Regions from separate parts of the Kaistia sp. SLG-1 genome, predicted to be linked through region 1. Evidence: riboswitches for the same ligand, from Rfam matches in the RefSeq annotation. Region 1 holds a riboswitch; each other region holds the start of a gene.

Region 1 (7,469 bases):
TTGCCGCCCGCCGTGCCGGCCGGGAAGTTGAGGATGCCGTCACCGTCCGTGTCCTTCAGCCCGGCCAGCGCCAGCTCCGCCTTGGCGCCTTCGAGGTCGAAGGGATAGTAGGCCGTCGAATCCTTGTCGTAATAGGTCGTGCCGGAATAGATGCCGCCCGGATAGATGGTCGTGAACGGACCCTTGACCAGCGACTCGCCGAGCCGCTTGCGGTCGATCGCCGAGGTGACCGCCTTGCGGAAATGCTCGTTGCGGTTCAGTTCGCGCACGGCCTGGCCGCGCTCGTCCGGTTCACCCCAGCCATTGGCCGAGAGGTTCTGGTAGAGCGAGTAGCCGATGATGCGCGGGCCGAATTCCAGCCGGGCCGGGGCGTCGGCGCTGGCCGAGCGCTTCAGCGCCTCGACGAAGCTCTCCGGCTGCTCGAGATTGGCGAAGTCGCCCGATCCGGCGACCGCCTGCACGTCGCGGTCGGCCCAGGTCGAGAGCTTGTAGTGCAGCTCGTTCAGGTAGGGCAGCTGGTTGCCCGCCTCATCGACCTTCCAGTAATAGGGATTGCGGCGCATGACGATGATGTCGTCGGGGCGATATTCGACCGGCGCCCAGGCGCCCATCACCGGAATGTTCAGATATTCCGGCGGGAAGGCGTTCTTGTACTGCGCGTAGGTGTTCTTCGAATATTTCGGATGCTGCGGCTTCAGGATATGCGCCGGGCCGGGGCAGAAGGTGCCGTAGCCCATCTGGTAGAGATACTGCTTCGGGAAGGCTTCCTTGAAGGTCCAGATCAGCGTGTAGTCGCCATCGGCCTTCAGCGTCGTGCCCTCGCCGAACGAGGCCGGCGTGGCGCCGTTCAGCGGCGTGACGTTCGGATCGTTGACGTTGTCTTCCCAGTAGAACATCGCATCGGCGGTGGTGAAGGGCTGGCCGTCCGACCATTTCGCGCCTTCGATCAGATGCATGGTCAGGGTGTGACCGTCTTCCGACCATTCCCAGCTCTTGGCGAGGTTCGGCAGCGGCTGCAGCTCGTCGGCCCGGATCTGGAACAGCGGGCCGGAGCGCGTCAGGCATTCGGAGAGGCCGATGTCGATGCCGCCCCAGCCCTGGGTCTGGCCGGCGGTGTAGTTCCAGCCTTCCGGCCGGCCGCCGATGACGTGGCGCATCGTGTCGCCATAGACGCCGATGCCGTCGACGGTGTTGCCCTTCTTGTAGACCATCGGCTCCTTCGGGAGCCGGTCCTTGACCGCCGGCAGCTTGCCGGTCGCGACGAAGTTCTTCGTGACCCAATCGGGCTCGTGATATTCGGGCAGCGCCTTGAATTCGAGGATGTCGTTCACGCCGACATAGTCGATCTTGCCCTGGGCATCGAATTTCGGCGGATCGGGCGGCGTGACCGGCGGCTTGACCTGGGCGAGGGCGGCCGAGACCGAGACCCCGAGCAGCAGGCTGGCGGCGCTGAGCGCCAGAACGGAATTCTTCATGCTTCCTCCCCTTTGAACGGTGCCGGCGCAGGCGCCGCACCCTGTCGTTCTCGTTTCGCTGAGCCGCCCGTCCTCGTGTTTCTCCCGGGCGCCATGGCGCATTGCGATCCGGCCGGTGGCTCCTCCCGCCGGCCGGATCGTTCCTTGAGGGCCGGGGCTAGCCGGCCGCGTTTTCCATCGCCCGTTCGGCGCGCACCGTCTCGATGCCGCGCACCTCGCGCCGCGCCGCGCCCTGCCAGTCGCGGGTAGCGACCGTCTTGCGGGCGAGCCGCTCCTTGGCGCCGTCGATGGCGTGGGCGTATTGCGGCAGCCAGCGCGCCTGGGCGACCAGCATCTCGTCGACCATCTGCCAGACTTCCTCGGGCGAGCAGATGGCGCCGACCAGCGGGTCGTGCAGCACGGCGAGCTTCAGGAGCTCGACATCGCCGGTGACGGCGGCGTGCACCGCCATGCGCTGGACGTTGATCGACGACACGCAGGTCGCCGCGCAGGCCTCGGGCAGGCGGATGCCGGCCGCCATGTTGAGGCCGAAGCGGTCGACGAAGCCGGTCGACTCGATGATCGCGTCCTCCGGCAGATTGGCGATGATGCCGCGGTTTCTAACGTTGAAATGGCCGCGATAGACGCGTCCCGTCTCCAGCGCCTCGATGATGTGGCTGGCATGCTCGTTCGAGCGCTTCTTCGGATCGAGCGTCTTGCCGGCATCCTCCAGGAATTTCGGGAAGTCGGTCTCGAACCAGTTGCGGGTCTCGGTCGAATGGCGGAGATAGCCACCGGTCTCGCCGTGGATCCAGTTCGACATGTCGATCCAGCGGTTGATCTCATCCGGACGCTTCCGGTACCAGGGCAGGTACTCGGAGAGATGGCCGTTGCTCTCGGTCGAATAGAAGCCAAAGCGCTTCAGGACGTCGATGCGGACCTTTTCCTGCTGCGAATAGACGGGATGGCGCTCGAAGGCGGCGATCAGCTCGTCCTTGCCGATCTTGCGGCCGCGGAAGCGGATGTCGACGAACCAGGTCTGGTGGTTGATTCCCGAGCAGATGAATTCGAGTTCGCTCTCGTCGGTCGCGCCGAGCACCTCGGCGATCTGCTCGCCGCCATGCTGCACGCCATGGCAGAGGCCGATCGTGTCGACCTTGCCGTATTCGGTCGCCGCCCAGGTGTTCATCGCCATCGGGTTGGCATAGTTCAGGAAGCGGGCGCCGGGCTCCGCGACTTCGCGGATGTCCTTGCAGAAATCCAGGATGACCGGGATGTTGCGCTGGCCGTACAGGATGCCGCCGGCGCAGATGGTGTCGCCGACGCACTGGTCGACGCCGTATTTCAGCGGGATGCGGATGTCGTCGGCATAGGCCTCGAGGCCGCCGACGCGGACGCAGCTGATGACATAGCGCGCGCCGGCGAGCGCCTCGCGCCGGTTCGTCGTCGCGGTGATCTTCGTCGGCAGCTTGTTGGCCTCGACCACGCGATCGAGGATCTGCCGCACCATGGCGAGATTGTGCTCGCTGATGTCGGTCAGCGCGAACTCGACCTCGCGCAGTTCCGGCACCGAGAGAATGTCGGAGACCAGCTTCTTGGTGAAGCCGACGCTGCCGGCGCCGATGATGGCAATCCTGAAACTAGACATGGCGTTTGCGGGGTTCCTCGGGGGCGGTCGTCGCGCTGGCGGCGCGGGTCCTGGCGCATTCCGGACGGGTACGCCGCATCGGGGCAATTCCACGGTTCCGGGCGGGAAACGGCAGCTTTGGGTGGTATTGGCTCATCCGGCTGCTCTTTTTCGATCGCTTATTCGCTCTGCGCGAGGCTAGTATGCGCGAGGATTCACGGCGTTCCAGAGAGAATTTGTGCTTTCATGGGTAATTCTGTGCTCGGCAAACTGGCCGCGAGAGCGCCGGTCATGCGCACCGTCTCGCTGCCGCGCGGCCGGCATCGCCTGCACACCATGCCGACCAGCACGGGCTACGAGATCCGCACCGATCAGAGTTATGTCTGGGACGGCCGCAAGCGCGGCCAGACGCCGTTCACGGTGCTGCAGCACACGGTTTCCGGCGTCGGCCGGCTGCGCTACGAGCGGCGCGACTACCGGCTGACGGCGGGCGAGACCATGCTCGTCCTGGTGCCGCACAGCCATCGCTACTCGGTCGAGGCCGGCGACCGCTGGGAATTCTTCTGGATCTCGATGAACGGGCAGGAGGCGCTTCGCATCCATCGCTCGATCCTCTCCGCGACCGGGCCGGTGCTCCGGCTGCGTCCCGAGACGATCGAGCATCTCGCCGATTGCAGTTTGCGCCTGATCGACGGCGGCGAGACGCCGGGCGCGGCCTCGGCCATCGCCTATGAGGCGGCGATGGCGCTCTATGACGACGTGTTCGGGCCGCATGGCGATTCGCGCGTCGATGGCGGCGCCATCCAGCGCGTCGTCGACCACATCCTCGCCAATCTCGACCGGCCGCTCCCGGTGCAGCAGCTGGCCGAGATCTCCGGGCTGAGCCGGGCGCATTTCTCGCGCCTGTTCACGGCGAGCGAGGGCATGCCGCCGGCCGAGTTCGTGCTGCAGGAGCGGATGCGCCGCGCGGCGCGGCTGCTCGCCGGCCAGCCGGAGCTCTCGATCAAGGCGGTGGCCGTGCTGGCGGGCTTCGACGATCCCAATTATTTCGCCAAGGTGTACCGCCGCTTCTTCGGCACCAGCCCGACCGAGTTCCGCACCACCGGCATGTATGCGAGCGCAGGCTGAGAGCGGCGGCGCGGAATTTCCACAGTTGCGATTTGGCCGCGCCGCTTTGGAATTCGCGGCGGGCGCCGATTCGCAATCCCTGTCAACAACAACTATATATTGACGTCTAGGGCGCGAAAGCGTCTACATCTGCGTGTCGAGGTGCCTTGAGTCGTGTGGCTTGGGGCTAAGAGGGAATCCGGGGCGTCGTTTCGCGGCGTAACCGGAGCTGCCCCCGCAACTGTAAGCGGCGAGTTTCCGTCCGGAGAGACCACTGGGGCCGAGAGGTGCCGGGAAGGTGGACGGAGCGACGACCCGTGAGCCAGGAAACCTGCCCCGACAGCATTGAAACGTCCTCGGGCGGGGTGTCCCGGTGGAGCGCTGGATCGTGTGCGGCCCTTTTCCGGGGCCGTTCGTCCTGTTCGCTTCCGCTCGGCCTTTGCTCCCAACATTTGGGCTGAAGCCGATGTCTCTTGTTCTCGATTCCGATCGCAGCGCGCCGGCCGCTCCGGCCAATGGTAGCCCCGCGCCCAAGACGGCCGCCGCGCCGAAGACGGCCAAGGCCGCCGCGCCGGCCTTCCACGTCATTCGCCGCAACGGCTCGCTGTCCGATTTCGACGCCGCCAAGATCACCGTCGCGCTGACCAAGGCGTTTCTCGCCGTCGAGGGCAACAGCGCCGCCGCGTCGCGCCGCGTGCACGAGATCGTCAGCGACCTGACCGACCAGATCGTCGCGGCGCTGACCCGCCGCGCCGGCGCCGATCGCGTGCTGCATATCGAGGACGTGCAGGACCAGGTTGAGCTGGCGCTGATGCGCGGCGAGCACCACAAAATCGCCCGCGCCTATGTGCTCTATCGCGAGGAGCGCGCCCGCGCCCGCCGCGCCGCCGCCGAGGCGACCGTTCCCGCCGCCCCCGTCGTGCAGGCCGCCCTCCAGGTGCGCGGCGCCGACGGCGTTCTGCGCCCGCTCGACGAGGCGCGCCTGAAGCTCGTCATCGACGAAGCCTGCGCCGGTCTCGCCGATGTCGACGCGAGCGCGATCCTCGCCGAGACGCGCCGCAATCTCTATGACGGCATCTCGCCGGCCGAGTTGTCGCTCGCCCCCGTCATGGCGGCGCGCACGCTGGTCGAGAGCGAGCCGAACTACGCCTTCGTCAGCGCCCGCCTGCTGCTCGACATGCTGCGCGCCGAAGCGCTCTCCTTCGTGCATGGCACGGCGATCCAGTCGACCCAAAGCGAGATGGCGACGCGCTATGCCGAGTATTTCCCGGCTTTCGTCCGCGCCGGCATCGAGCATGAGCTGGTCGATCCCGAGCTCGGCCGCTACGACCTCGTCCGGCTCGCCGCGGCGCTGAAGCCGGAGCGGGATCTGAACTTCCAGTTCCTCGGCCTGCAGACCCTCTACGACCGCTATTTCCTGCAGACCGGCGGCACCCGCATCGAGCTGCCGCAGGCCTTCTTCATGCGCGTCGCCATGGGCCTGGCGCTGCGCGAGATCGACCGCGAGACGCGGGCGATCGAGTTCTACGACCTGCTCTCGTCCTTCGACTTCATGGCGTCGACGCCGACGCTGTTCAATTCCGGCACGCTGCGCGCCCAGCTCTCGTCCTGCTTCCTGACGACGGTGCCGGACGATCTCGACGGCATCTTCAAGTCGGTGAAGGACAATGCGCTGCTGGCGAAATATTCCGGCGGCCTCGGCAATGACTGGACCCGCGTGCGCGGCCTCGGCGCTCATATCAAGGGCACGAATGGCGAGAGCCAGGGCGTCGTGCCGTTCCTGAAGGTGGCGAACGACACCGCGATCGCCGTCAACCAGGGCGGCAAGCGCAAGGGCGCCGTCTGCGCCTATCTCGAGACCTGGCACGTCGACATCGAGGAGTTCCTCGATCTCCGCAAGAACACGGGCGACGACCGCCGCCGCACGCATGACATGAACACGGCCAACTGGGTGCCGGACCTGTTCATGCAGCGCGTCGCCGAGGACGGCGTCTGGACGCTGTTCTCGCCGGACGAGGTGCCGGATCTGCACGATCTCTACGGCCCCGAGTTCAAGCTCGCCTACGAGGCCTATGAGGCGCGCGCCGTGCGCGGCGAGCTGCGCGTGTCGCGCCAGGTCCGCGCCACCGATCTCTGGCGCCGCATGCTGACCATGCTGTTCGAGACCGGGCATCCGTGGATCACCTTCAAGGATCCCTGCAACATCCGTTCGCCGCAGCGCCATGCCGGCGTCGTGCATTCGTCCAACCTCTGCACCGAGATCACGCTCAACACCTCGAATGACGAGGTCGCGGTCTGCAATCTCGGCTCGATCAACCTCGCCCATCACGTCGATGCGGAAGGGCTTGATCTCGACCGTCTGGCGCGCACCGTGCAGACGGCGATGCGGATGCTCGACAACGTCATCGACATCAATTTCTACACGATCCCCGAGGCGCGCCGCTCCAACCTGCGTCACCGCCCGGTCGGCCTCGGCCTGATGGGCTTCCAGGACGCGCTGCAGGCACTGCGCATTCCCTATGCCTCGGAAGCCGCCGTCCGCTTCGCCGACGAGAGCATGGAGGCGATCTCCTTCCACGCCATCTCGGCCTCGACCGACCTCGCCGCCGAGCGTGGCCGCTATCCGAGCTTCGACGGCTCGCTGTGGTCGCAGGGCATCCTGCCGATCGACTCGGTGGAGCTGCTGGCCGAGGCCCGTGGCGGCCTCGATCTCGACCGCTCGACCGTGCTCGACTGGGAAGGCCTGCGCGAGCGGGTGAAGACAGTCGGCATGCGCAACTCGAACACCATGGCGATCGCGCCGACGGCGACGATCTCCAACATCTGCGGCGTCGCGCAGTCGATCGAGCCGGCCTACCAGAACCTCTACGTCAAATCGAACATGTCGGGCGACTTCACCGTCGTGAACGCCGCACTGGTGCACGACCTCAAGGCCCGCGGCCTCTGGGACGAGGTGATGGTCTCGGACCTGAAGTACTTCGACGGCAGCATCGGCCCGATCGATCGCATCCCGGACGATCTGAAGGCGCTCTATGCGACCGCCTTCGAGATCGATAGCGCCTGGCTGATCGAGGCGGCGGCGCGGCGGCAGAAGTGGATCGACCAGGCGCAGTCGCTCAACCTCTACATCGCCAATCCCTCGGGCAAGAAGCTCGACACGCTCTACCGGCTCGCCTGGCAGCGCGGCCTGAAGACGACCTATTACCTGCGTTCGCGCTCGGCGACGCATGTCGAGAAGTCGACGCTGAAGGGCACGGACGGCAAGCTCAACGCCGTTTCGG
Region 2 (7,469 bases), 1.7 Mb from region 1:
CTGCACGCCAGAGTCGGCCCCGGCGCGGCAGCGTCGGCGGCAACCGAGCATTCCGCTCCGGATGGGAAACGACCGAGACATGCAGCGCAGCCCGATCTGGTCCAGCAACATTGCGCTGCTCGCCGTGGCTCTCGGCGGATTGACCGCCGGCATCCTGCTCTATCTCATTGGTGGCCGCGGGTCGGCGTCCTTCGTCTGGGGCCTTGCCACGTTCCCGGTGCTGCTGAGCCTGCTGGTCCAGATCGCCACTTCGCTGCGGCGAGGCGACGCCGGCCTCGACATCATCGCGGCGCTTTCGATGCTGGCCGCGCTCGTCTTCGGCGAGCCGCTCGCCGGCAATGTCGTCGCGCTGATGTATGCCGGCGGACAATATCTGGAGAACTATGCCGAGCGCCGCGCCCGCCGCGAGATGATGGCCCTGCTCGGCCGGGTCGCGCGCACGGTGATGCTGCACACCGCCGACGGCCTTGAGGAAGTGCCGATCGAGGACGTGACGCCCGGCGATCGGCTGCTGATCCGACAGGGCGAGGTGCTTCCGGTCGACGGCACCGTCGCCAGCGAAAGCGCCGTCATCGACACCTCGGCGCTGACCGGCGAATCCCTCCCCGTCACGCTCCAGCGCGACGACGAGGCCCTGAGCGGCACGACGGCGATCGGCGCACCCTTCGATCTTATCGCACTTCGTCCGGCGGCCGAAAGCGCCTATGCGGCGATCGTCCGCCTCGTCGAAGAGGCCGAGAGGACCCGCGCCCCGGCGGTCCGCATGGCCGATCGCTATGCGCTGTGGTTCCTCGCGCTGACGCTCGCTCTCGCCGGCGGTGCCTGGATCTGGACCGGCGACCCGATCCGCGCCCTCGCCGTGCTGGTCGTGGCGACGCCCTGCCCGCTGATCCTCGCCGTCCCGGTCGCGATCATTTCCGGCATTTCGCGCGCGGCGAAGCTCGGCGTGCTGGTGAAGGGCGGCGGCGCGCTCGAAGCCCTCGGCCGCGCCCGCATCGCCGTGCTCGACAAGACCGGCACGCTGACGCGCGGCCATGCCGAACTCTCCGACATCTGGACCGCGCCGGGCTGGCAGCCGGACGAGATCCTCCGGCTCGCCGCCTCGCTCGACCAGGCTTCGACGCATGTCATGGCGGATGCCCTGATCCAGGCGGCGCAGGCGCGATCGCTGAAGCTGACGGCACCGACCGACGTCCAGGAAACGGCCGGCGCCGGCCTCGTCGGCACGATTGACAACCATGTCGTCGCCGTCGGCGGATCGGCCTTCGCGCGCAGCCACCTGAAGCCGAGCGCCGGGATCTGGAAGCCGGGCTTTCCCGGCAGCGCGGCGACGATCGACGTCGTCGTCGACGGCACGCTCGCCGGCACGCTCGTCATGGCCGATCCGCTGCGCGCCGACGCGGCCACCGTCATAGAGCGCCTGCGCGCGGCCGGCATCGCGCGCATCGTTCTCGCCACCGGCGACCGCGCCGCCGTGGCGGAGCCGGTGGCTCGCCGGTTGGCGATCGATGAGCTCAAGGCCGATCTGACGCCGCAGGGCAAGGTCGACGTCGTCACCGCCGCCCGCGCGGCCGGCCCGGTGATGATGGTCGGCGACGGCGTCAACGACGCGCCGGCGCTCGCCGCGGCCGATGTCGGCGTCGCCATGGGCGCGCGCGGCGCCGCCGCTTCGTCGGAAACCGCCGACGTCGTGCTGCTGGTCGACCGGATCGATCGCCTCGCCGACGCGATCGGCGTGGCGCATCGCTCGGCACGCATCGCGCTGCAAAGCGTGGTCGCCGGCCTCGGCCTCTCGCTGATCGCGATGATCGTGGCGGCGTTCGGCTATCTGCCGCCGCTGCAGGGGGCGCTGCTGCAGGAAGCGATCGACGTCGCCGTGATCCTGAACGCGCTCAGAGCCTTGCGAGCCTGAGCCCGCAAGGCGTTGATCTGAATAAACTTTCCGAAATGGCCGCACCGGAATAATTCTCCGGCGCGGCCAGCTTGAGCCGGCGCTACTCGGCCGCCTCGACGAAGCGCGAGCGCAGCTCCCTCGCCGCCGCGACCATGTTGACGAGCGCCGGGCGCACTTCATCCCACTTGCGGGTCTTGAGGCCGCAGTCGGGATTGACCCAGATCTGCGAGACCGCCAGGCGCTCGGCCGCCTTGTCGAGCAGCTCCGTCATCTCCACCACCGCCGGCACGCGCGGCGAATGGATGTCGTAGACGCCCGGGCCGATATCGTTCGGATAGCGATCGCTGACGAAGGCTTCGAGCAGCTCCATCTTCGAGCGCGACGTCTCGATCGAGATCACGTCGGCATCCATCGCCGCGATGGCGTCGATGATGTCGTTGAACTCCGAGTAGCACATATGGGTGTGGATCTGCGTCGCGTCGCCGACGCCGGAGGCGCAGATCCGGAAGCTCTCAACCGCCCAGTCGAGATAGTGCCCCCATTCGCCGCGCCGCAGCGGCAGGCCCTCGCGCAGAGCCGCCTCATCGATCTGGATCATCCGCGCGCCGGCCTTTTCGAGATCCTGCACCTCGTCCCGGATGGCGAGCGCGATCTGGCGGCAGGCGACGCTGCGCGGAACGTCGTCACGCACGAAGGACCAGTTCAGGATGGTCACCGGGCCGGTGAGCATGCCCTTCATCGGCTTCTCCGTGCAGGACTGGGCATAGCGCCACCACTCGACCGTCATCGGCTCCGGCCGCGACACGTCGCCGAACAGGATCGGCGGCCGGACATAGCGCGAGCCGTAGCTCTGCACCCAGCCGGACTTGGTGAAGGCGAAGCCTGAGAGCTGCTCGCCGAAATACTGCACCATGTCGTTGCGCTCGAACTCGCCATGCACCAGCACGTCGAGCCCAATCTCTTCCTGCCAGCGGATGGCCGCCTCGGTCTCCCGGCGCAGGAAGGCCTCATAGTCTGCCGGGGCCAGCGCTCCCTTGGCATGCGCCGCCCTCGCCTTGCGGACCTCCGGCGTCTGCGGGAACGATCCGATCGTCGTCGTTGGGAAAACCGGCAGGTCGAGCACCGACTGCTGCAGCGCGTGACGCTTGGCGAAGCCGCTTTCCCGCTGCGCCAGTTCGGCGGTCACGGCCGCCGTCCGCGCGGCGACCGCCGCGTCGTGCACCTTGGGCGAGGTGGCGCGGGTCGTGGCCGCCAGCGCCGAGGCGCCGATCGCCTGCGCCACGCTCGCCCGTCCGCCGGCCAGCGCCCGGCCGAGCGTCGCCAGCTCGTCCATCTTCTGGACGGCGAAGGCGAGCCAGCTCTTCAGCTCGGGATCGAGATCGGTTTCCTGCTCCAGGTCGATCGGTACGTGCAGCAGCGAGCAGGACGCCGCGATCTGGACATGATCCAGGCCGCGCCGCGCGACCACCGGCTCGAGCCGATCGAGCAGATCCGCGAGATTGGCGCGCCAGATGTTGCGGCCGTTGATGACGCCGAGCGAAAGGACGAGGCCGCTCGGCGCCTTCGCCAGAACGGCGTCCAGCTGCTCCGGCGCGCGGACGAGATCGACATGCAGACCCGCGACCGGCAGTTCGACGGCGGTGTCGAGATTGTCGCCGAGCGCGCCGAAATAGGTCGCCAGCATCAGCTTCAGCCGGGGCTGCGCATAGGCGAACATGCCATAGGCGACGCGGAGCGCCTGACGGGTCGCGTCATCGAGGTCGAGCACCAGACAGGGCTCGTCGATCTGCACCCAGTCGGCGCCATGGGCGGCCAGGCGGCGCAGGATCTCGACATAGACGGGGAGAAGCGCCGGCAGCACCGTCAGCGGATCGAGGGTCGGATCCTGGCTTTTGCCGAGCTTCAGATAGCTGACCGGCCCGAGCAGGACGGGGCGGGTGTGGTAGCCGAGCGCCTTCGCCTCGAGGAATTCGTCGAGCGGCTTGGTCGAGGCGAGCGTGAAGCGCTGCCCGCTCGTGAACTCTGGCACCATGTAGTGATAGTTGGTGTCGAACCATTTCGTCATTTCGAGCGCCGGAACGCCCGACGCGTCGTGATGATGGTGGCCGGCGCAGGCGGGATCCGGCGCATGGCCCTCACTGCCGCGCGCCATGGCGAAATAGGTGTCGAGCGGCACCTCGCCGCCCTTCCAGCCGTAGATCTCCGGGATGGCGCCGACCATGACGCTGGTGTCGAGGACATGGTCGTAGAGCGAGAAATCGTTCGACGGGATGCTCGTGATCCCGAGCGCGTGCTGGCGCGCCCAATTGGCCGCGCGCAGGCCGGCGGCGCTGGCGAGCAGGTCGTCGGCGCTCGACTGGCCGGACCAGTAGCTTTCGAGCGCGGTCTTGAGCTCGCGGCGCGGACCGATCCGCGGCGTACCGAGCGTGCTGACAGGAAGCGTGAGAGAAGACATCGGCTTAACCCCAAATGTTTGGGGGCAAAGGCCGAGCGGACGCATGCGTGAGTTCCCCTCGGCGACGGGCCGGCGGGCGCAGGCGCACCACCGGGACACCCCGCCCAGGGACGTTATGAGGTCGAGGCAGGTCTCCTGGCTCGCGGGTCTCCGCCCTGGTCCGGCCTTCCCGAAGCCTTGCGGCTTCAGTGGCAGAATTGGACCCGGGCTCGCCGCTCACAGTTGCGGGGGCAGCTCCGGCATTGCCACGCAGAGCGCGACGCACCGGATTCCCTCTTAGCTCCGACGCCGCCAGAGCGGGCCGGAGAACCACGACGCCCCAGTCCTAGGCTCCAGCCCGAGGCCCGTCAAGCGCGATATAAAGATATCCTTATATCAGCATGCGGTCGTGACGGCGTGCTACTGGAACGCCGCCGCATAGACCTCCGGCTTGAAGCCGGCCAGCAGGCGGCCGTCGCCGAGATCGAGGATCGGACGCTTGATCATCGAGGGCTGCGCCTGCATCAGCGCAATCGCCTTCGCCGCGTCGAGGTCCTGCTTGTCGGCGTCGTCGAGCTTGCGGAACGTCGTACCGGCGCGGTTCAGCACGGTTTCCCAGCCCAGCTCGCCGACCCAGCGATCGAGATGCGCCCGGTCGATGCCCTCGGCCTTGTAGTCGTGAAAGGCGTAGGCGATGCCCTTCTCGTCCAGCCACGTCCGGGCCTTCTTCATCGTGTCGCAGTTCTTGATGCCGTAGATCGTCACCGTCACGCCGTCTCACTCCTTGCCTGCCTGGCGACCCGTCCGGAGCGCCATCGATTCCCTTCCCGGATCATAGTGATCTCCGCGAAGCCATCGACCGGAAGTCAGCCTGCTTGCACAAAAGAGCGGTCGCAATCCGTGTGCGGCCATGCGCCCTGCCCGGCCGGCGTTGACCTGTCGTCCGCCCGCCGAATATAGCTAGCCTTCATTATAATTAATATGGATTCACACTTGCTCGCTCAAAGGCTTCCGGTCGCCGGGATCGCCGTCGCGCCGCGCTCCGGACCTTTACAGGGCGGGATCGCCGGCGCGCGCGCAAAACTGCCCCGCCTGGCGCTGCTGGTCGCGCTTGGCGCCGCGCTCGGCGGATGCGTGGTCGTCGGCCCGGACTATGAGAAGCCGTCCCTGAGCCTGCCGGCGAAATGGGGAAGCGCCACCTCGGCGAAGGCCGCGAAGCCGCCGGAGCTCGCGGAGTGGTGGAAGCGCCTCGGCGATCCCATGCTCGACGGGCTGATCGACGAGGCGGTCGCCGGCAATCTCGACGTCGCCAACGCCAAGGCGAAGGTGCGCGAGGCGCGCGCCAGCTACCGCCAGAGCGTCGGAGCGCTCTTCCCCGACGTCAATGGCAGCGGCTCGGCGACGCGGAGCAAGAGCCTCGGCGACGTCTCCAGCCAGTTCCGCGCCGGGCTCGACTCCAGCTGGGAGCTCGATCTCTTCGGCGGCAACAAGCGCGGCGTCGAGGCGGCGCGCTATGGCATGGACGCGGCCGAGGAAGATCTGCGCGCGACGCTCCTGACGCTGATCGGCGACGTCGCCTCCAACTATGTTTCGGCGCGCGGCTACCAGGCGCGCATCGCGCTGGCGAAGCGCACCGCCGCGTCGCAGCGCCAGACGGCGGCGATCACCCGCAACAAGTTCGAGGCGGGCGCCGCCACCGCCGCCGACGCCGCGACGGCCGCCGGCCAGGCGAGCAGCACGGAAGCCGGCATCCCCTCGCTGGAAACAGCCTATGCCCAGACGGTGCACCGCCTCTCCGTGCTGACCGGACGGCCGCCCTCGGCGCTCGCCGAGCGGATGAAGACCGCGAAACCCGTTCCCGCGCCGCGCCTTCCGATCCCGACCGGAATTCCGGCCGATATTCTGACGACGCGGCCCGACGTGCGCCTCGCCGAGGCGCAATATGCGCGCGCCACCGCGCGGATCGGCCAGGCCGAGGCGGCGCGCTATCCGAGCGCGAGCCTCACCGGCAACATTGCCACCAACGGCGTCAAGCTCGGCGATCTCGGCAAGAGCTCGACGATCAGCTGGTCGTTCGGCCCGACGCTTTCCGTCCCGATCTTCAATGGCGGCCAGCTCAAGGCGGCCGTCGACATCGCCGAGGCGCAGCGCGACCAGAGCTTCATCGCCTATCGCGCCAGCGTGCTGGCGGCGCTCGAAGACGTCGAGAACGCCATCGTCGCGCTTGCCCAGGATCGCATCCGGTCCGGCAAGCTGGCCTCGGCCGCCGCATCCTACCGCGAGGCGAACCAGGTCGCCCAGGCGCTGTTCCAGTCGGGATCGTCGAGCTTCCTCGACGTGCTGACGGCGGAGCGCTCGCTCTATTCCGCCTCGGATTCGCTGATCGAGAGCCGCGTCGCCATCGCCACCGACTACATCGCGCTCAACAAGGCGCTCGGCGGTGGTTGGAGCGGCGCGGTCGACAGCTCGAAACCCGAGATCGTCGATACCGGCACGGGCCCGCACCTTGCCCGGCGGTAGTCGCCCCGCCGCCGCCCTTCCTTCCAACGCCGCCTGGCAGCGCGTCGCGCGCGCCGAACGCGTTGCCCTCCAGAGCTTCAGAAAACGGCCCGCATGAACAAGAAACCCCGCCGCCGGTCCCGCCTCCTCCTTCTCGTCATCGCGGTTCTCGTGCTGGCCGGGGCCGGCTACGCCTATCGCGCCAATTTCAGCCGCGCGCAGACCCCGCCGATGATGACGGCGCTCGTCTCGACCGGCACGGTCGAGGAAAGCGTGCTGGCGACCGGCACGCTGAAGCCGTCGAAGCTCGTCGCGGTCGGCGCCCAGGTTTCCGGCCGGGTGACGGCGCTCAAGGTCGAGCTCGGCCAGCAAGTGGCGAAGGGCGCCCTGATCGCGGAGATCGATTCCGTCACGCAGGAAAATGCGCTGCGCACCGCGCAGGCTTCCCTCGCCAACATCCGCGCCCAGCTCGTCGAGAAGCAGGCCTCGCTGCTCCTGGCCGAGCAGACGCTCGCCCGGCAGAAATCCATGCTGGAAAAGAACGCGGTATCGCGGGCGGATTTCGAGACGGCCGACGCCAACGTCAAGACGACGCGCGCCCAGATCGAGGCGCTCGACGCCAGGATCATCGAGGCCGAGGTC
Region 3 (7,469 bases), 2.1 Mb from region 1:
CAGGCGAGCGGATCGAAATCGTCGAGGCCGAGATCGGCTGAGATCGCGCGGTGCAGTGAGCCGTCCTCCGGGCGACCGCCAGAACGGGGCACGCGGGCGATAGCGACAAGCGTATCGAGGCGATGTTCGTCGATCGGAGAACTGCCGAAGATGTGCAGCCCGTCGCGGATTTGCAGCTCCTTGATCTCGCAGAGATGCGCGTCGATGGCGCGGAGCGCGCTACCGGCGTCGGCATCGACGCCGATGCCGAGGTCGCGGTCGATGCCGTGGCGCACCGCCTGATCAAAAATCTCGCGTTCGAGATGGTCGCGCCGGCGGGGATCGGCGCCGAGCGCCAGATGGTACTCGTCGATCAGCGTCTCGATCTCGGCGAAGGCGCCATGCGCCTCGGCCCGCGTCAGCGCCGGCATGAGGTGATCGACGACCACCGCCGAGGCGCGGCGCTTCGCCTGCGCGCCCTCGCCGGGATCGTTGACGATGAAGGGATAGATCAGCGGCGTCGGTCCCAGCACGACCTCCGGCCAGCAGGCATTCGACAGGCCGAGCGCCTTGCCCGGCAGCCATTCGAGATTGCCGTGCTTGCCGACATGCACGATCGCATCAACGCTGAAGCTCTGCCGCAGCCACGCATGAAAGGCGAGATAGTGGTGCGGCGGCACGAGGTCGGGATCGTGATAGGTCGCCTTCGGATCGATGCCATAGCCCCGCGCGGGCTGGATGCCGACGACGACATTGCCGAAACGATGGATGGCGAGCCGGAAGGCTCCTTCGGCGAAGAACGGATCGACCTCGGGCTCGCCCCAGCGATTGGCAAGCGCGTCGCGGACGGATTCCGGCAGCGCATCGTGGAAGGCGCGGTAGTCGGCGAGGGAAAGCGCGATCTCTTCACCTCTCCCAGAGGGAGAGAGCCTGTCCCGGACTTGATCCGGGATCGACGGCGAAGCCGGCGGGTGAGGGGTTGCGTCTTCAACGGACAGGTCTGAACCCCTCACCCGGCCCTCCGGGCCGACCTCTCCCCCTGGGAGAGGTGAAGGAACGGACCCCTCTTCCCGAAGCTCCATCCGCTTCGCCAGCGCGTTGGTCGGGCCGGAGAGCAGCAGCTCCATCAGCGCCCTGCCCGTCTCCGGGAATCCCTCCAGCGCATAGCCGGCCCCCTTCATGGCGGAAGCAATCCGGGCGGCGCTTTCCGGCGTGTCGAGGCCGACGCCGTTGGCGAGGCGGCCGTCGCGATCGGGATAGTTGGAGAGGACGAGCGCGATCCTCCGATCGGCAGGCTCCTTCGCCGCGAGCCGCACCCAGTTGGCCGCCTGTGCCGCCACGAAGGCGATGCGCTCGCGGTCGGCGCGGTAGACGACGATGCGGCTGTCGGTGCGGCCGTCGCTCTCGACCTCTTCCTTGAAGGACACGGCGCGGGTCAGAATGCGGCCATCCACTTCGGGCAGCACGACATTCATGATCAGATCGCGCGGGCCGAGACCGCGCGTGGATTCGAGCCACGCCTCGCGACTGGTGCCGGCGAAGACGAGCTGCAGAACCGGCTTTCCGGCCCGGTCGAGCACGGTCGGTTCATGCGCCCGACCGGGACGCGAAATCGCAAAGGCGGTGGCGTTGAGGACAATCGCAGGCTTCAGATCCTCAAAAGCTCTGTCGACGAAGGCCGCCGCTTCCTCGTTCTTCAGGCTGGAGGCGAAGATCGCCACCGTGGCGATGCCCTCGCGATCGAGCGCTTCCACCATCGCGTCGATCGGCTCGGTCGAGCCGCCGGGAATGACCGAGCGGTAGAAGGTGAGGAACGCCACCGGCCGGCCGGCATCCTCGGGCCGCAGCGCCTCCGTGACGACACCCTCGCCCGGACGGTAGAAGCCGACCTCGGGAAGCACCTGCGGCTCCGGCGGCGCTTCGCCCCCGCCGACGACATGGCGCGCATAGGCGAGCGCGCGGCCGATATTGATCGCGCCGCCTTCGGCGGAATAGCGCCACAGCCGATGCGCGATCTCGGGCGCGACGGTCGAATAGGCCTCGAGCGCCGGATCCCAGCGATCCTCGCCGGGCACGACGGCGATCTCAGGTCCGCCGGCGCGGGAGAGCGCGCGGATCGCCTCCAGCCCATAGGGCCAGTAGCCGACGCCGCCCATCATGCGGATGAAGACGAGCTTTGCCTGCGCGACCGTCTTCTCGAGATAGAGATCGACCGAATAGGGATGCGTCAGCTGCATCAGATTGGCGAGGCGCAGCGACGGCCCTTCCGGCGTCGATGCGAAGGCCGCCGCGAAGGCGGCGAGCTCCGTATCGGCGGCCGACAGGATGACGATGTCGCCGGGCGACTGGTCGAGATCGACGGCGCTGCCGCCATCGTCGATCCGCTCCATCTCTCCGGCGACGAGATGCATGATCTTAGCCCGCGAAATGCGCGGCGATGGCGGCGCGGTCGAGCCCGCGCTCGCCGATCACGACGAGACGGCCGGCATTGCCGCCCGGCGCGAAATAGGTGTCGACGCGCGGGCCGACCGCCTGCACGACGGCGGGCGCCGCCTTGCCGGCGACAGCCGCCCTGCCCTTGATGCGCAGCACGTTCGCTTCCGCCATGGCGGCGCGGACGCGCGACGCCAGCGCCTCGATCGAGGCCTGCTCGGCGACATCGACGATGAAGGTGTCGAAATCGTCGTGGTCGTGCTCCTCGCCTTCGAGGTCGTGATGGCTTTTGCGCTCGAAAGCGTCGTCCTCGGCCGCCGCGCCGACGCCGAGCAGGATCTCGGCCGGTAGGCCGCTCGCGGTCGCGTGAACCACGCGCGCTTCCTTGCGGGCATCGCGGGCGACGATCTCTGCGACTTCCTCAAGCTGCTTCGCGTCGACGAGGTCCGTCTTCGAGAAGACGATCAGATCGGCGCAGGAGAGCTGGTCCTCGAACAGTTCCTCGATCGGATCCTCGTGATCGAGCGAGTCGTCGGCGGCGCGCTGGGCAGCCACGGCCTCTTCGTCATGCGCGAAGCGGCCGGCGGCGACCGCCTCGGCGTCGACGACGGTGATGACGCCGTCGATGGTGACGCGGTGGCGAACCGACGGCCAGGTGAAGGCGCGGACCAATGGTTGCGGCAGCGCCAGGCCCGAGGTCTCGATGACGATGTGATCCGGCGCGTTCTCGCGCGCCAGCAGCGCCTCGATGGTCGGCAGGAAGTCGTCGGCGACGGTGCAGCAGATGCAGCCATTGGTGAGCTCGACGATGCTGTCGGGCTTGCAATCGTCGACGCCGCAATCGGAGAGCAGCGAGCCGTCAAAGCCCATGTCGCCGAACTCGTTGACGATGAGCGCGATGCGGCGCCCCTTCGCGTCGGCGATCAGGTTGCGGATCAGCGTCGTCTTGCCGGCTCCGAGGAAGCCGGTGACGATGGTGGCGGGAATGCGGGCGGTCACAGGGCGAACTCCGTATCGGGATTGGGTTTCAGCCGCAGCGGCAGGCCGGCGGCGACGAGGAAGACGGTTTCGACGGCGGCGGCGATCGTCTGGTTCAGCCGCCCCTGCTCGTCGGCGAAGCGGCGGGCGAGCGCATTCATCGGCACGATGCCGGAGCCGACCTCGTTCGAGACGAGGACGACCGGCCCGCGCGCGCCGCGAAGCGCGTCGGCGAGGCGCGCGGCCTCGGCCGGGATGTCGCGCTCGGCCTCCATCAGATTGGAGAGCCAGAGCGTCAGGCAATCGACGAGGAGCACGCGGCCGGGATCGGCGAGCGCGGCGACGCGGTCGGTCAGCTCCAGCGGTTCCTCGACCGTGGTCCAGTCGCCGCCACGCCGCTCGCGATGCGTCGAGATCCGCGCCTGCATTTCAGCATCGCGGATCTCGGCGGTGGCGAGATAGGTGGCGGGAAGACGGGTGCGGATCACGATCGCCTCGGCGAAGCGGCTCTTGCCGGAGCGGGCGCCGCCGAGGATCAGCGCCGTGCGGGGCGCGGGGGCGGTCACGGTGTCATGCGGCCCGTGCGAGACGCTGGTAGAGCCAGCCGGAGAACAGACCGGACAGCACCCAGAGCAGCGCGCTGACGACCAGCGATGCCGCGACGAATTCCCCGCCGAGGCCGGCCGGATAGGACGCCTCCAGCGTCGGCGGCACGGGCGCGCCGATCACATGCGGCAGGACGCCGAGGACGAGGCCGGCGACCTTCAGCAGCCAGGACTGGCTGAAGACGATCAGCGCGAGGCCGATGGCCGAGGCGGCGGCGGTGGAGAGCCACCAGACCTGGCGCGAGGTGATCTCGGCGGCGGCAGTGCCCGGAAGCTCCGGCGACAGGCCGAGCGAGGGCAGCAGCGAGGCGGCGAAGAAGCCGGCGACGCCCCAGAGCACGCCGGTGCGGGCGTCGATCTGTCCGCCGCGGATCGACATCAGGCCGAGCAGAACGGCCGAGACGCCGACGCCGACCAGGAGATTGGCGAGGAAGGTATAGGCGGAACGCTCGAAGCCGTCGGCAGGCGACCACGCGTCTTCGTCGTGCTCATGTGCCGGAGCGGCGGCCTCGACTGCGGCCGGAGCCGCAGCAGTCTCGCCCGCATGCGCCTCGTTCGCCGCATGCTCATGCGGCACGGCGGCGGCAGTGGCCGGCTCGGCGTTTTCGAATGTTTCGGCGTGCAGGATCAGCGGCTCGGTGGTGACGGCCTGCACGACGGAAAGGGCAACGCCCACGGCAAGCCCTGCGCCGAAGGCGCTCAGGATGATCGTCTTGAACATGTGGATCCCTCAGGCGTCAGTGGCAGGGCAAGCCGAGGGAATGCCGTGTGTCATGCGTCGCGTTGTGGATCAGGCTCGGCGCGGCGAAGCCGGTGCCGACGAACAGGACGAGGCCGAAGGCGATCGCGAACAGCGCCGGCACGATGCGCGCGGCGGCGTCGGTCTCCGTGCCGCCGACGGCAATCGAGGTCGCCTGGGCAGCGGTCTTCGAGAAATTGGTCATAGCGTCTCCTTAGCCGTCCCACCGACGGCTTGCTGGTATGAGGCGCTGGCTGGTCTCCTGGCTTGCGGGTCGCTGCTTCCTCGACGCCTTCCCGGTTTCCCAGTGGCCATCGCGAGGTCGCTCGCCGCTCACAGTTGCGGGGGCAGCTCCGGACTTGGAATCCCGCTAGGGGTCCTTCCGTACCGAATTCCCATTTCATCCCCCTGAGCCTGTGGCCCATCGGGGGAACCGACGCGAAATCACGCTAGATTGAATGCACTGGAAGCGCAAGCTGGCGCTCATTTGGCCGAGGGCGCGGCCTTGTTGCGAAACCGCGCCCAACGGCGCAGAAGCGCCACTTCCGTCTGCCGGCGCAGGCGCCGCACGCGCGGGAAATCATGGGACAGGACGATCAGCCCGATCGGCAGCATCCAGAATCCGAGCACGGGCAGGAAGCCGAGGGCGCCGCCGACCACGAATCCGCTCCCCACCGCGACGCGCGCGGTGCGGCTCCTGGGCAGGGAAATCGTCTTCTTGCCGAGGCGAATGGAAGGCATGCGACCGGCGTCTCCGCTTGGTTCGAGCTGGTTTCTTCGTCCTTGCGACGGCGCGGTCCCCAGTGACGCGGACGCTCCATCCCTCGTTCTTATGTGGAGGAAGGAGGCGGGATTGCAACGCATGGCGGAGCCACACCCCGCCTCGAAACGGCTTCCGCCGGCCCGAGAGCCGGCGGAAATCCTTGTGTGGCGACGGCCTCGGGCTCAGGCCGTGACCGTCCTCTTTTTCCGCCGGCGCAGCAGCAGCATCGCCAGCGGCACCAGCCATATGGCGATGGTGAAGACGCCGAGGCCGCCCGCGATCGGCCGCTCGAAGAAGTGCAGGAAGTTGCCGTCGCCCTTGATCATCGAGGTGATGAAGTTCTGCTCCAGCATCGGCCCCAGCACCATGCCGAGAATGGCCGGCGCGATCGGGATGTCGTTCTCCTCCATGAAGAAGCCGATGATGCCGAAGATCAGCATCATGACGACGCCGGCCATCGAATTGTTGATGGCGAAGGCGCCGACGATGCAGAAGATCAGGATGATCGGCATCAGCATCGTGGTCGGGATCGACAGGATCGGCCGCGCGCCCTTGATGGCCAGCCAGCCGAGCGGCAGCATGATCAGGTTGGCCAGGATGAACACCATGAAGATGGCGTAGATCGACTGCGGGTCGTTGATGAAGATCGTCGGGCCGGGATTGATGCCCTTGATGTAGAGCACGCCGATGACGATGGCGGTGATCGAGTCGCCCGGAATGCCGAAGACGAGCGCCGGGATCCAGGCGCCGCTGACGGCGGAATTGTTCGAGGCGCCCGCCTCGACCAGGCCCTCGACATGGCCCTTGCCGAACTTTTCCTTCTGCTTCGAGAAGCGCTTGGAGATCGCGTAGGAGATCCAGGCGGCGATGTCGGCGCCGGCGCCGGGCAGGATGCCGAGCGCGGTGCCGGTGATGCTGCCGCGCGCCGTCTGCACCGGGTACTTCTTCAGGTTCAGCCATTGCGTCCTGAAGATGCCCTGGCCGTCGGAGCGCGGGATCTTCTGGCGCGGGATCGTCGCGGTCACGGAACGCAGGATTTCGGACACCGCGAACAGGCCGATCATCGCCGGGATGAACTGGATGCCGGCCATCAGCTCGAGATTGCCGAAGGAGAAGCGCGGCTCGCCCGAGGGGTTCTCCATGCCGATGGTGGCGATGAAGAGCCCGAACAGCAGCGAGATCAGCCCTCGCGTCGGCGAGCTCGGCGTCACGAAGACGGCGCAGGAGAGGCCGAGCAGCACCAGCCAGAAATATTCCTCCGAGCTGAAGCGGAGCGCCACCTCGGCCAGCGCCGGCGCCAGTGTCATCAGCACGATCGAGCCGAACAGCCCGCCGATGGCCGAGAAGACGAGCGCCGCGCCGAGCGCCTCGTCGCCGCGTCCGGAATGGGTCATCTTGTAGGCGTCGTCGACATAGGCGGCGTTGGCGGGCGTGCCGGGCATGCGCAGGAGTGCCGCCGGAATATCCCCGGCGAAGATCGCCATCGCGGTCGCGGTGACGATCGCCGCGATCGCCGGCACCGGCTCCATGAAGAAGGTCATCGGCACCAGCAGAGCAGTCGCCATGGTGGCGGTCAGGCCCGGAATGGCGCCGACCAGCATGCCGAACACGGCGGATGCCAGGATGACGCCGAGGACATAGGGCTGGAAGACGAGGGCCGCGGCCTGTTCAAAGATCAGCATGCGTCACCCCAGGAACGAGAGAAATTCGGTGCGCGGCAGCGGCACCATGAGCATGCGCGAGAAGCCGTAATAGACCGCGAGCGTCGTCAATGCGCCGGCGAGAACCGCGGTCAGCGGGCGCGTGCGCAAGAGCAGCATCAGCGCCGTCAGGGCGAGGAAGCTGGTCGGGATGAAGCCGAGCGCGTCGGCGAACAGGATGTAGAAGACGATCACGGCGAGAGAGGCCAGTGCCGAGAGCGCCAGCCGCGGCTTGCGGACCCAGTCGGCGAGATGCGGCTTCAACATGCGCG
Region 4 (7,469 bases), 1.7 Mb from region 1:
CAGGCCAATCCGTCCCGCATGCCGGAAGTGGTCGTGGTCGAGGCGATCGAGGTCGCCGGCGCGGCGGGGCCGCTGCATGCGCGGCTCTATCGGCCTGGCGTCAGCGCCGCGGCGCCGCTGATCGTCTATTTCCATGGCGGCGGCTTCGTGCTCGGCAGCTACGACACGCATGACCGCAACGCCCGCCGGCTCGCCATCGCGACCGGCGCGATCGTCGTTTCGGTCAATTATCGCCTCGCGCCCGAGCATCCCTTTCCGGCCGCGCCCGACGACGCCGACGCGGCGCTCGCCGATCTCTCGGCGCGGGCGGAGGGGCTCGGCGCCGATCCCGACCGCGTCTTCGTCGCGGGCGACAGCGCCGGCGCGACGCTGGCGATCGCCGCCGTGCTTCCGGGCATCGGCGAGCGCGGGCGGCAGCCGGCCGGCCTGATCGCCTTCTATCCGGTGACCGACATGACGGCTATCGGCGTCGGCGAATCCTATCGCGCCTTCGGCGACGGCAGCGTCGGCCTCTCGACGGCCGACATGCTGTGGTTCCGTGGGCTCTACGCGCCGGATCCCGACCAATGGAACGATCCGCGCTGCTCGCCGCTCGCGGCCGACCTCGCTGATCTCGCCGGCCTGCCGCCGACGCTGATCGTGACGGCCGCCTATGACGTGCTGGCGCAGGACGGCGCGCTCTTCGCCGCCCGCCTCGCCACGGCCGGCGTGGCCGTGACCTATAGGCATGTCCAGGGCGTCAACCACGGCTTCATCGGCGTGCCGACCCCGCCGCCGGGGACGATCGCCGCCTATGAGGCGGTGGCGGAATGGATGGAGAGGGTCGGCTGAGCGCGCCAGACTCACCAACCCGCAAGCCGGGGGGCCCTGCTGGACCCTCCTTCGAGGCCTCGCTCACGCGAAGCACCTCAGGATGATGGCTGAGCGGAGAAATGGGCCGTAAGGGCTCCCTCAGAGCACGCGTCACAACAGGCTCTCGAACCGCAGTGCCAGGACTCAACCATCATCCTGAGGTGCCCGGCGAAGCCGGGCCTCGAAGGAGGGTCCCGGGCGCGCTTTGATCCCGCCAACCTCGCCGCAAGCCGGGGTGCTCTGCTGGATCCTCTTTCGAGGCTTCGCTCACGCGAGCACCCAGCTCGCGGCGTCACTCCGGCCTACGCGCCCACCACAGGGACTGTCATTGGCTTGTTATCATGCCGAACGAGGATCGGCGCCTTGCTTGCTTTCTCTGTCAGGATCCAGCCTCCATGAAGAAACTTGCCCCCTTCGCCGGGCTTTTCCTCCTTCTCGTTGTCGGCACTGCCGCGAATGCCGAGGACGCCAAGCCTTTCCTCACCGCCAAGGACGTCGATTTGACGATGATCCTGCCGCCTCCGCCGGCCAACGATTCAGCGGAGACCAAGGCTGAAATCGCCGAAGTGCTGAGACTGCAGGTGACGCGCACACCGGACATGGAGGCGCGCGCCAAGGCGGATGCCGAAGAGAATGTCTGGCGCTTCGCTGACGTCATGGGGCCGAAATTCACCAAGGACGCCCTGCCGAAGGTCGATGCCTTCTTCGAGCGCGTTGCGGCGACGGAAGGCGCGGTCGTTGATCCGGCCAAGGATGTCTGGAAGCGTCCGCGCCCCCATATGCTCAGCGATCTCGTCAAGCCCATCGTCAAGCCGACGACCTCCGGCTCCTGGCCGTCGGGTCACACGACCGTTGGAACGATGATGGGCATCATCCTGTCCGACATGGTTCCGGAGAAGCGCGCTGAGATCATGGCACGCGCCTGGGAGTACGGCCACAACCGGGTCGTGGCGGGGATTCACTACCCGTCCGACATCGAGATGGGGCGCATCTCCGGGGCGGTTATCGCCATCCAGTTGCAACACGATGCCGATTTCGAGAAGGCCTATGAGGAGGCCAGGGCGGAACTTCGTGCCGATCTCGGCATGTAAACGGCTTTCGGCCCTCACCCAGTCAAGGGGCGCCCAAGGGCGCCCCTTTCTTCATCTGGGCGCGCCATTCACCAGATCGGCGCCCTGCCTCAACCCGGCTTTCGTGCCCTTATGTGCAGGAAGATCGGCGCGACGCGGGTGTCGGCGATGATGGGCTCGGCCGCCGCTGCGTCGACGCTCGCGCGCGGCTCGCCGAACGCCTCGATGACGAGGCCGGCGCCGACGACCATCTCGACCCATTGGCTCAGCGTCCGGTGGAAGCGCGGGACGTGGAAGGGCTCGACCTTGGCGCGCTCGGCGGCGGGGAGCGAGGAGAACCACCAGCTCTCGACCTTGCCGTCGATCGTCTCGAAATAATCGGCGACCTCGACGGCGACGGGCTCGCCCGTCGCGTCGCGGATGTTGCGCCGGCGCGGCGGCACGAAGCAGGGATGCAGGATCGAGAACTGCAGGAAGCCGCCCGGCCGCAGCACGCGGCGCGCCTCGCCGAGAACGGCCGACTGGTTCGGCATGTCCATCAGCGACATGAAGGCGGTGGCGAAGTCGAAGCGCGCTTCCGCGAAGGGCAGGGCCATGCCGTCGCCGACGCGATAGTCGATGCCGCGCGGATCGGCCGCCTCGCTCTCGCGCGCATGGCGGACGAAGGTCGGCGCGATGTCGATCGCCGTCATGCGCGCGCCGAGGCCGGCGAGCTGGCGCGTGTTGGAACCCTCGCCACAGCCGATGTCGAGACCGTCGAGGCCCGCGATCGGCGGTAGCATGGCGAGGAAGGCCGGCGTGTTGAGCGCGTCGCGGTAGACGTCATAGCCGGCGCGCGACTGGCGGGTCCAGGCTTCGGCATTGGCTTCCCAATGCGCGGCGACGGTCGAGATGTCCATGGAAGAGGCGCCTCCTGCTCGCTGCGGGCGCGCCATTCACCAGATCGGCGCGTGGCTGTCAAGCCGGCGGGGCAGGGGGTAGTGCGCGATCCCGCGTAGCGGGCGGTTCAGTCGGTGACGGCGTCCCAGGGGAGGTCGGCCAGGCGGATCGGCCAGCGTTCGAACACCAGCGTCTCATGCGCGTCGTCCGAGCGCTCGAAGACGCGCGCCGCCATGCCGAGTTCGGCGGCGGAATTGCCGAGGTGTTTGGCCATGGAAAGCGCCACGTCATGCGACGAGAAGGCGCCGATGAGCGAGCCTGTCTGGCTCATGATGGCAAAGCCCCGGTCTTCATTGGGCTGGACGTAGTAGACCGCCGAATCAAACACTTAACGTCTCCTTAACGCTGAGACGATGCTTAGCTGAGTCGGTCATAGCTGTGTGCGGCGAATGCGGTCCAGCCGGGAAAAACCTCCCGAAACCTCCGCGAGTGTGTCCCAAAGGTCATGCCCGTCGCCATTCAGGGAGGTGTCGCGTTCGCTCACTGCAACGCCTCCGTGCAGGCGCCATAGCGCGGTCCACCCGGTTGACTTGGGCGTCGTCCTCGCTAGGTTCGGCGCCGGTCAAGGTTCTCTCTGACCGCAAGGCAGAGAGCTAAGAGGGAACCCGGTGCGCCCGATCGGTCCAGGACCGAGGCAAGGCCGGAGCTGCCCCCGCAACTGTAAGCGGTGAGCCGCGCTGCCATTCTACGTCACTGGCGAGAGATCGCCGGGAAGACAGGCAGCGACGGCATCGACCCGCGAGCCAGGAGACCTGCCCTGACCGGTGCAATGTCCTTGGGCGGGGTGTCCACAGGGAACGTTTGGCTGGTCGTGACGGGCGCATTCCGCCCGGATTCCCCATTCATGCGGTCTTTTCCGGCCTCTCGCCCGTTCCGCCGGGGAGTCGGAAACATGTCCTCTATTCAAGCTGCTCGGCCGGAGGCCGGGCCGCCGGCCCGCGCCGTCGTGCTGCTGGCGAAATCCGCCTTCGCGGCGGCGCCGATGCGGGAAATGCAACGGCTCGCCGCGCGCATCCAGAGCCAGCGGGGAGCAAGCGAGCATGTCGTCTTCGCCTTCTCCGAGCAGGGGACGCCGACGCTGCGCGACGTCATGCTGTCGCTCCGGCGCGACGGTTTCGCCGAGATCGTCATCGTTCCCTTGCTCATCCCGCTGGAGCCGAGCTTCCACGCCTGGCTCGGGCGGACGCTGCAGCGCTGGCTCGCCGAAGATGGCGACGCCTGGCCGGTGATCCGGATCGCGGCGCCGCCCGAGGAAGCGCCGGCGCTCGGCGGCCTGGTCGACGAGCTGATTGAGGCGAGCGCCGCGCGGCCGCCCGTCGCCCTTCCGGAAAGGCCGCTGCCGGATGCCTCGCTGGTGCCGGCGCAGAAGCGCCGCGTCCTGGTCTGCCAGGGCGGTCCGTGCAACGCGGCCGGCGCCGACGTCATCTGGGGCCATCTCCGCAACGAGCAGGAGCGCCGCAAGCTCCGGACCGTCGGCGACGGCGTCATGACGGCGAAATCGACCTGTCTCGGCCCCTGCAACCTCGCTCCCGTCCTGCAGGTCTTTCCCGAAGGCACCTATTACGGCGGCGTCACCGAGAGCGGCGTCGACAAGATCATCGACGAGCATCTCCTCGCCGGCCGGATCGTCCCGGCGCTCGCCTATGCGCCGACCGGGCGCAAGCAAAGGCTGCGCGGCTGAACGCCGCCGGCATTCCTTTTCCTCCCTCCATCAGAGAGACCAAACCGCATGAAGACCATGCTTCGCGCCCTGTGCGTCTCCGCCGCGCTGCTTGCCTCGGCATCGGCGCTTTCCGTGCCCGCCTCGGCCGCCGAGACGCTTCGCGTCGGCGCTTCCTTCATCACCTCCGGGCTCGATCCCGCCAAGGGCCCGAATGGCTGGGCGCTCACCAGCCATGGCGTCGGCGAGACGCTGTTCGCGGTCGACAAGGACGGCGTGCTGGTGCCGGAGCTCGCCGAGAGCGCCGAGCGGGCCGATGAACTCACCTGGCTGGTGAAGCTGAAGCCCGGCCGGCATTTCTCGGACGGCACGGCGGTTTCGGCGGAGACGGTCGGCGCCGGGCTCGCTCATACGATGGCCAACAACAAGGCGGCGCTGGCGACCGGCGGCACGCTGCGCTTCGAGGCGGTCGATCCGCTGACGCTGAAGGTGACGACGGAAAAGCCGGTGGCGCTGATCCAGGCGCTGTTCGCCGAATGGCCGCTCGTCATCTACCATCTGAAGGAAGACGGCACGGCGACCTTCAGCGGTCCCTATGCGGTGAAGACGTTCCGGCCCGATGCCGAGATCGAGCTGGAGCCGAACCCGCATTTCGACGGCGCCGACAAGCGCAGCCCGGTCTCCTACCGCAAGTTCGCCGACAGCCAGGCGATGACACTCGCCTTCGAGGCCGGCGAACTCGACCTCGCCTTCGGCCTGCCGTCGGAGAGCATTTCCCGGCTCAAGGCCAACCCGGAGCTGACGATCAAGGATTTCCCCGTCGGCTATCAGTATCTCGCCTATCTCAACACCCGCAAACCGGCGCTCGCCGACGCCGCGGTGCGCCGCGCCATCGACCTCGCACTAGACCGGGACCAGCTGGTGCTGGCGATCCATGGCGGACTGCCGGCGACCGGCGCTTATGCGCCCTATTTCCCGTTCGCGGCCAAGGAACCCCGGACGACCGACGTCGCCAGGGCAGCCGAGCTTCTGACAGAGGCCGGCTGGGTCGCCGGCGCGGATGGCAAGCGCAGCAAGGACGGCGCCGCCCTCAAGCTCGCGGTGCTTGCCTATCCGCAGCGGCCAGATCTCGTCGCCATGCTGCCGGTGGTCAAGGCGCAGCTCGCGGCGCTCGGCATCGAGGTCGAGACGCGGATCGTCGAGAATTCCAACGAGGTCGCCGGCTCCGGTGATTTCGATATCTTCCTGTGGGCCCAGCACACGGCGCCGACCGGCGATCCCGCCTTCTTCCTGAACAGCACGTTCCGGACTGGCGCCGGCCTCAACTTCTCCGGCTATGCCGATCCCGCGTTCGACGCGATCCTCGACGGCTTCGCCAACGAGACCGACCCGGCCAAGCGGGCGGCGATCGCGGCGGCAGCCCAAGCCAAGCTGTTCGAGGACGCGCCCGTCACGTTCCTGGTCTCGCCGGTCTGGCATGTCGGCCTCTCCAAGGCGCTCGCCGGCTACGAGCCCTGGGGTTCGGACTATCACGTGCTGCGCGCCGATATCGGCGAGGCCAAGTGACGATCCCATCATGGTGGCGGCGCCTTCATGACCCTTCCGGCCCGGATCGCGTTCAGGACGATCGCCAGCCTGCTGGCGATCTCGCTGCTGGCGTTCGCCATCATTTCCGCGATGCCGTCCGATCCGGTCGCCATCGCGATCCGGGCCTGGAACCTTCCCCTCGACGGCGATCTGGTCGCCGGGCTGCGCGCGCAATGGGGCCTCGACCGGCCCTTCCTAGAGCGCTATGGCGCATGGGCGCTGCGTTTCGTCGGCGGCGACTGGGGCATCTCCTTCCGCACTGGCGAGCCCGTGTTTCAGGAGTTTGCCCGTCGCCTGCCGCTGACGCTCTCGATCGCCTTTTCGGGCCTTGCGATCGCGCTCGTCGCCGCCGTGCCGCTCGGCTTCCTGGCGGCGCTTTGGCCACGCGGCCTCGTCGACCGCGCGACCCGGGGACTGGCGGTGCTCGCCCAGGCGGTGCCGTCGATCTGGCTCGGACTGATCCTGCTCTTCGTGCTCGGCGTGCAGCTCCGCTGGATCCGTCCGTTCACACGGGACTGGACCGGGCTGATCCTGCCGATCGCGCTGATCGCGCTGCATTCGCTTGCCGTTCTCTCCCGTGTCTACCGGCGCGATCTGATCGAGGTCAGCACGCAGCCCTTCTTCCGCACCGCGCTTGCCAAAGGGCTCGGCCGCGGCGCCGCGCTCTGGCGGCATGGCCATTCCCACGCCCTCTATGCGCTGCTCTCGGCCTTCCGCGCCGAGGCGAGCTGGGCGGTCGGCAGCACGGCGGCACTCGAGGTGCTGTTCGGTCTGCCGGGCATCGGCCAGTTCCTCGTCGAGAGCATCGCGGCGCGCGACTATCCGGTGCTGCAGGCCTATGTGATGGTCGTCGCGCTCTGGCTGCTTCTGCTCAATGCCGCCATCGCGGCGAGCCTCGCCTGGCTGGCGCCGAGGCAGGTCCCGTGAGCCTCCGGCGCTTCCCGGCCATTCTGGTCCTCGTGCTGATGCTGGCGGGCGCGCTCTGGCAGCCGCATGACCCGGACGCCATCCAGCTCGCCTTGCGCCATGCGCCGAGCTCGTGGTCGCACTGGCTCGGCACCGACCAGCTCGGTCGCGATCTCCTTTCCCGGCTGATGGTCGGCGGCTGGCGCACGGCGATCGTGCTCGTCTGCGTCGCCGCCGTCGGCATGGTGGGCGGCTGCGCCTTCGGCATCGCGGCGGCGATGCTGGGCGACTGGCGCGGCGCGGCGATCCTGCGCGCCGCCGAAATGTTCATCGTCGTGCCGACGCTGATCGTGGCGCTGACGGCGGCGGCGATCTTCGGGCTGAGCCCGCTCACCGCCGGCGTGGCGCTCGGGCTTGCCGGCGTCGGTCCCTATACGCTGTTCGCGCATGCGCTG

The links. Region 1 has a riboswitch for cobalamin ahead of AC6HZP_RS22770 (ribonucleoside-diphosphate reductase subunit alpha). Riboswitches for the same ligand answer to the same signal wherever they lie in the genome.
Region 2: another riboswitch for cobalamin. It lies ahead of metE (5-methyltetrahydropteroyltriglutamate--homocysteine S-methyltransferase); the one in region 1 lies ahead of AC6HZP_RS22770 (ribonucleoside-diphosphate reductase subunit alpha).
Region 3: another riboswitch for cobalamin. It lies ahead of AC6HZP_RS12630 (CbtB domain-containing protein); the one in region 1 lies ahead of AC6HZP_RS22770 (ribonucleoside-diphosphate reductase subunit alpha).
Region 4: another riboswitch for cobalamin. It lies ahead of AC6HZP_RS14370 (NAD(P)H-dependent oxidoreductase subunit E); the one in region 1 lies ahead of AC6HZP_RS22770 (ribonucleoside-diphosphate reductase subunit alpha).

The regions. Positions count from the first base shown of each region.
Region 1 covers NZ_AP048544.1:4,896,687-4,904,155, reverse strand. Annotated here, with positions in the region: gene AC6HZP_RS22785 (ABC transporter substrate-binding protein) at 1-1,475, opposite strand, end outside; gene AC6HZP_RS22780 (alpha-glucosidase/alpha-galactosidase) at 1,633-3,102, opposite strand; gene AC6HZP_RS22775 (AraC family ligand binding domain-containing protein) at 3,328-4,209, shown strand; cobalamin riboswitch at 4,332-4,540, shown strand; gene AC6HZP_RS22770 (ribonucleoside-diphosphate reductase subunit alpha) at 4,655-7,469, shown strand, end outside.
Region 2 covers NZ_AP048544.1:3,198,322-3,205,790, forward strand. Annotated here, with positions in the region: gene AC6HZP_RS14535 (heavy metal translocating P-type ATPase) at 80-1,912, shown strand; gene metE (5-methyltetrahydropteroyltriglutamate--homocysteine S-methyltransferase) at 1,995-4,349, opposite strand; cobalamin riboswitch at 4,458-4,678, opposite strand; gene AC6HZP_RS14545 (ArsC family reductase) at 4,749-5,099, opposite strand; gene AC6HZP_RS14550 (efflux transporter outer membrane subunit) at 5,391-6,848, shown strand; gene AC6HZP_RS14555 (efflux RND transporter periplasmic adaptor subunit) at 6,942-7,469, shown strand, end outside.
Region 3 covers NZ_AP048544.1:2,787,771-2,795,239, reverse strand. Annotated here, with positions in the region: gene cobN (cobaltochelatase subunit CobN) at 1-2,390, opposite strand, end outside; gene cobW (cobalamin biosynthesis protein CobW) at 2,395-3,411, opposite strand; gene cobU (bifunctional adenosylcobinamide kinase/adenosylcobinamide-phosphate guanylyltransferase) at 3,408-3,956, opposite strand; gene AC6HZP_RS12635 (CbtA family protein) at 3,961-4,716, opposite strand; gene AC6HZP_RS12630 (CbtB domain-containing protein) at 4,733-4,939, opposite strand; cobalamin riboswitch at 4,970-5,187, opposite strand; gene AC6HZP_RS12625 (hypothetical protein) at 5,218-5,475, opposite strand; gene AC6HZP_RS12620 (tripartite tricarboxylate transporter permease) at 5,680-7,179, opposite strand; gene AC6HZP_RS12615 (tripartite tricarboxylate transporter TctB family protein) at 7,183-7,469, opposite strand, start outside.
Region 4 covers NZ_AP048544.1:3,163,555-3,171,023, reverse strand. Annotated here, with positions in the region: gene AC6HZP_RS14390 (alpha/beta hydrolase) at 1-831, shown strand, start outside; gene AC6HZP_RS14385 (acid phosphatase) at 1,248-1,943, shown strand; gene AC6HZP_RS14380 (class I SAM-dependent methyltransferase) at 2,033-2,821, opposite strand; gene AC6HZP_RS14375 (hypothetical protein) at 2,929-3,189, opposite strand; cobalamin riboswitch at 3,410-3,635, shown strand; gene AC6HZP_RS14370 (NAD(P)H-dependent oxidoreductase subunit E) at 3,754-4,542, shown strand; gene AC6HZP_RS14365 (ABC transporter substrate-binding protein) at 4,591-6,087, shown strand; gene AC6HZP_RS14360 (ABC transporter permease) at 6,115-7,035, shown strand; gene AC6HZP_RS14355 (ABC transporter permease) at 7,032-7,469, shown strand, end outside.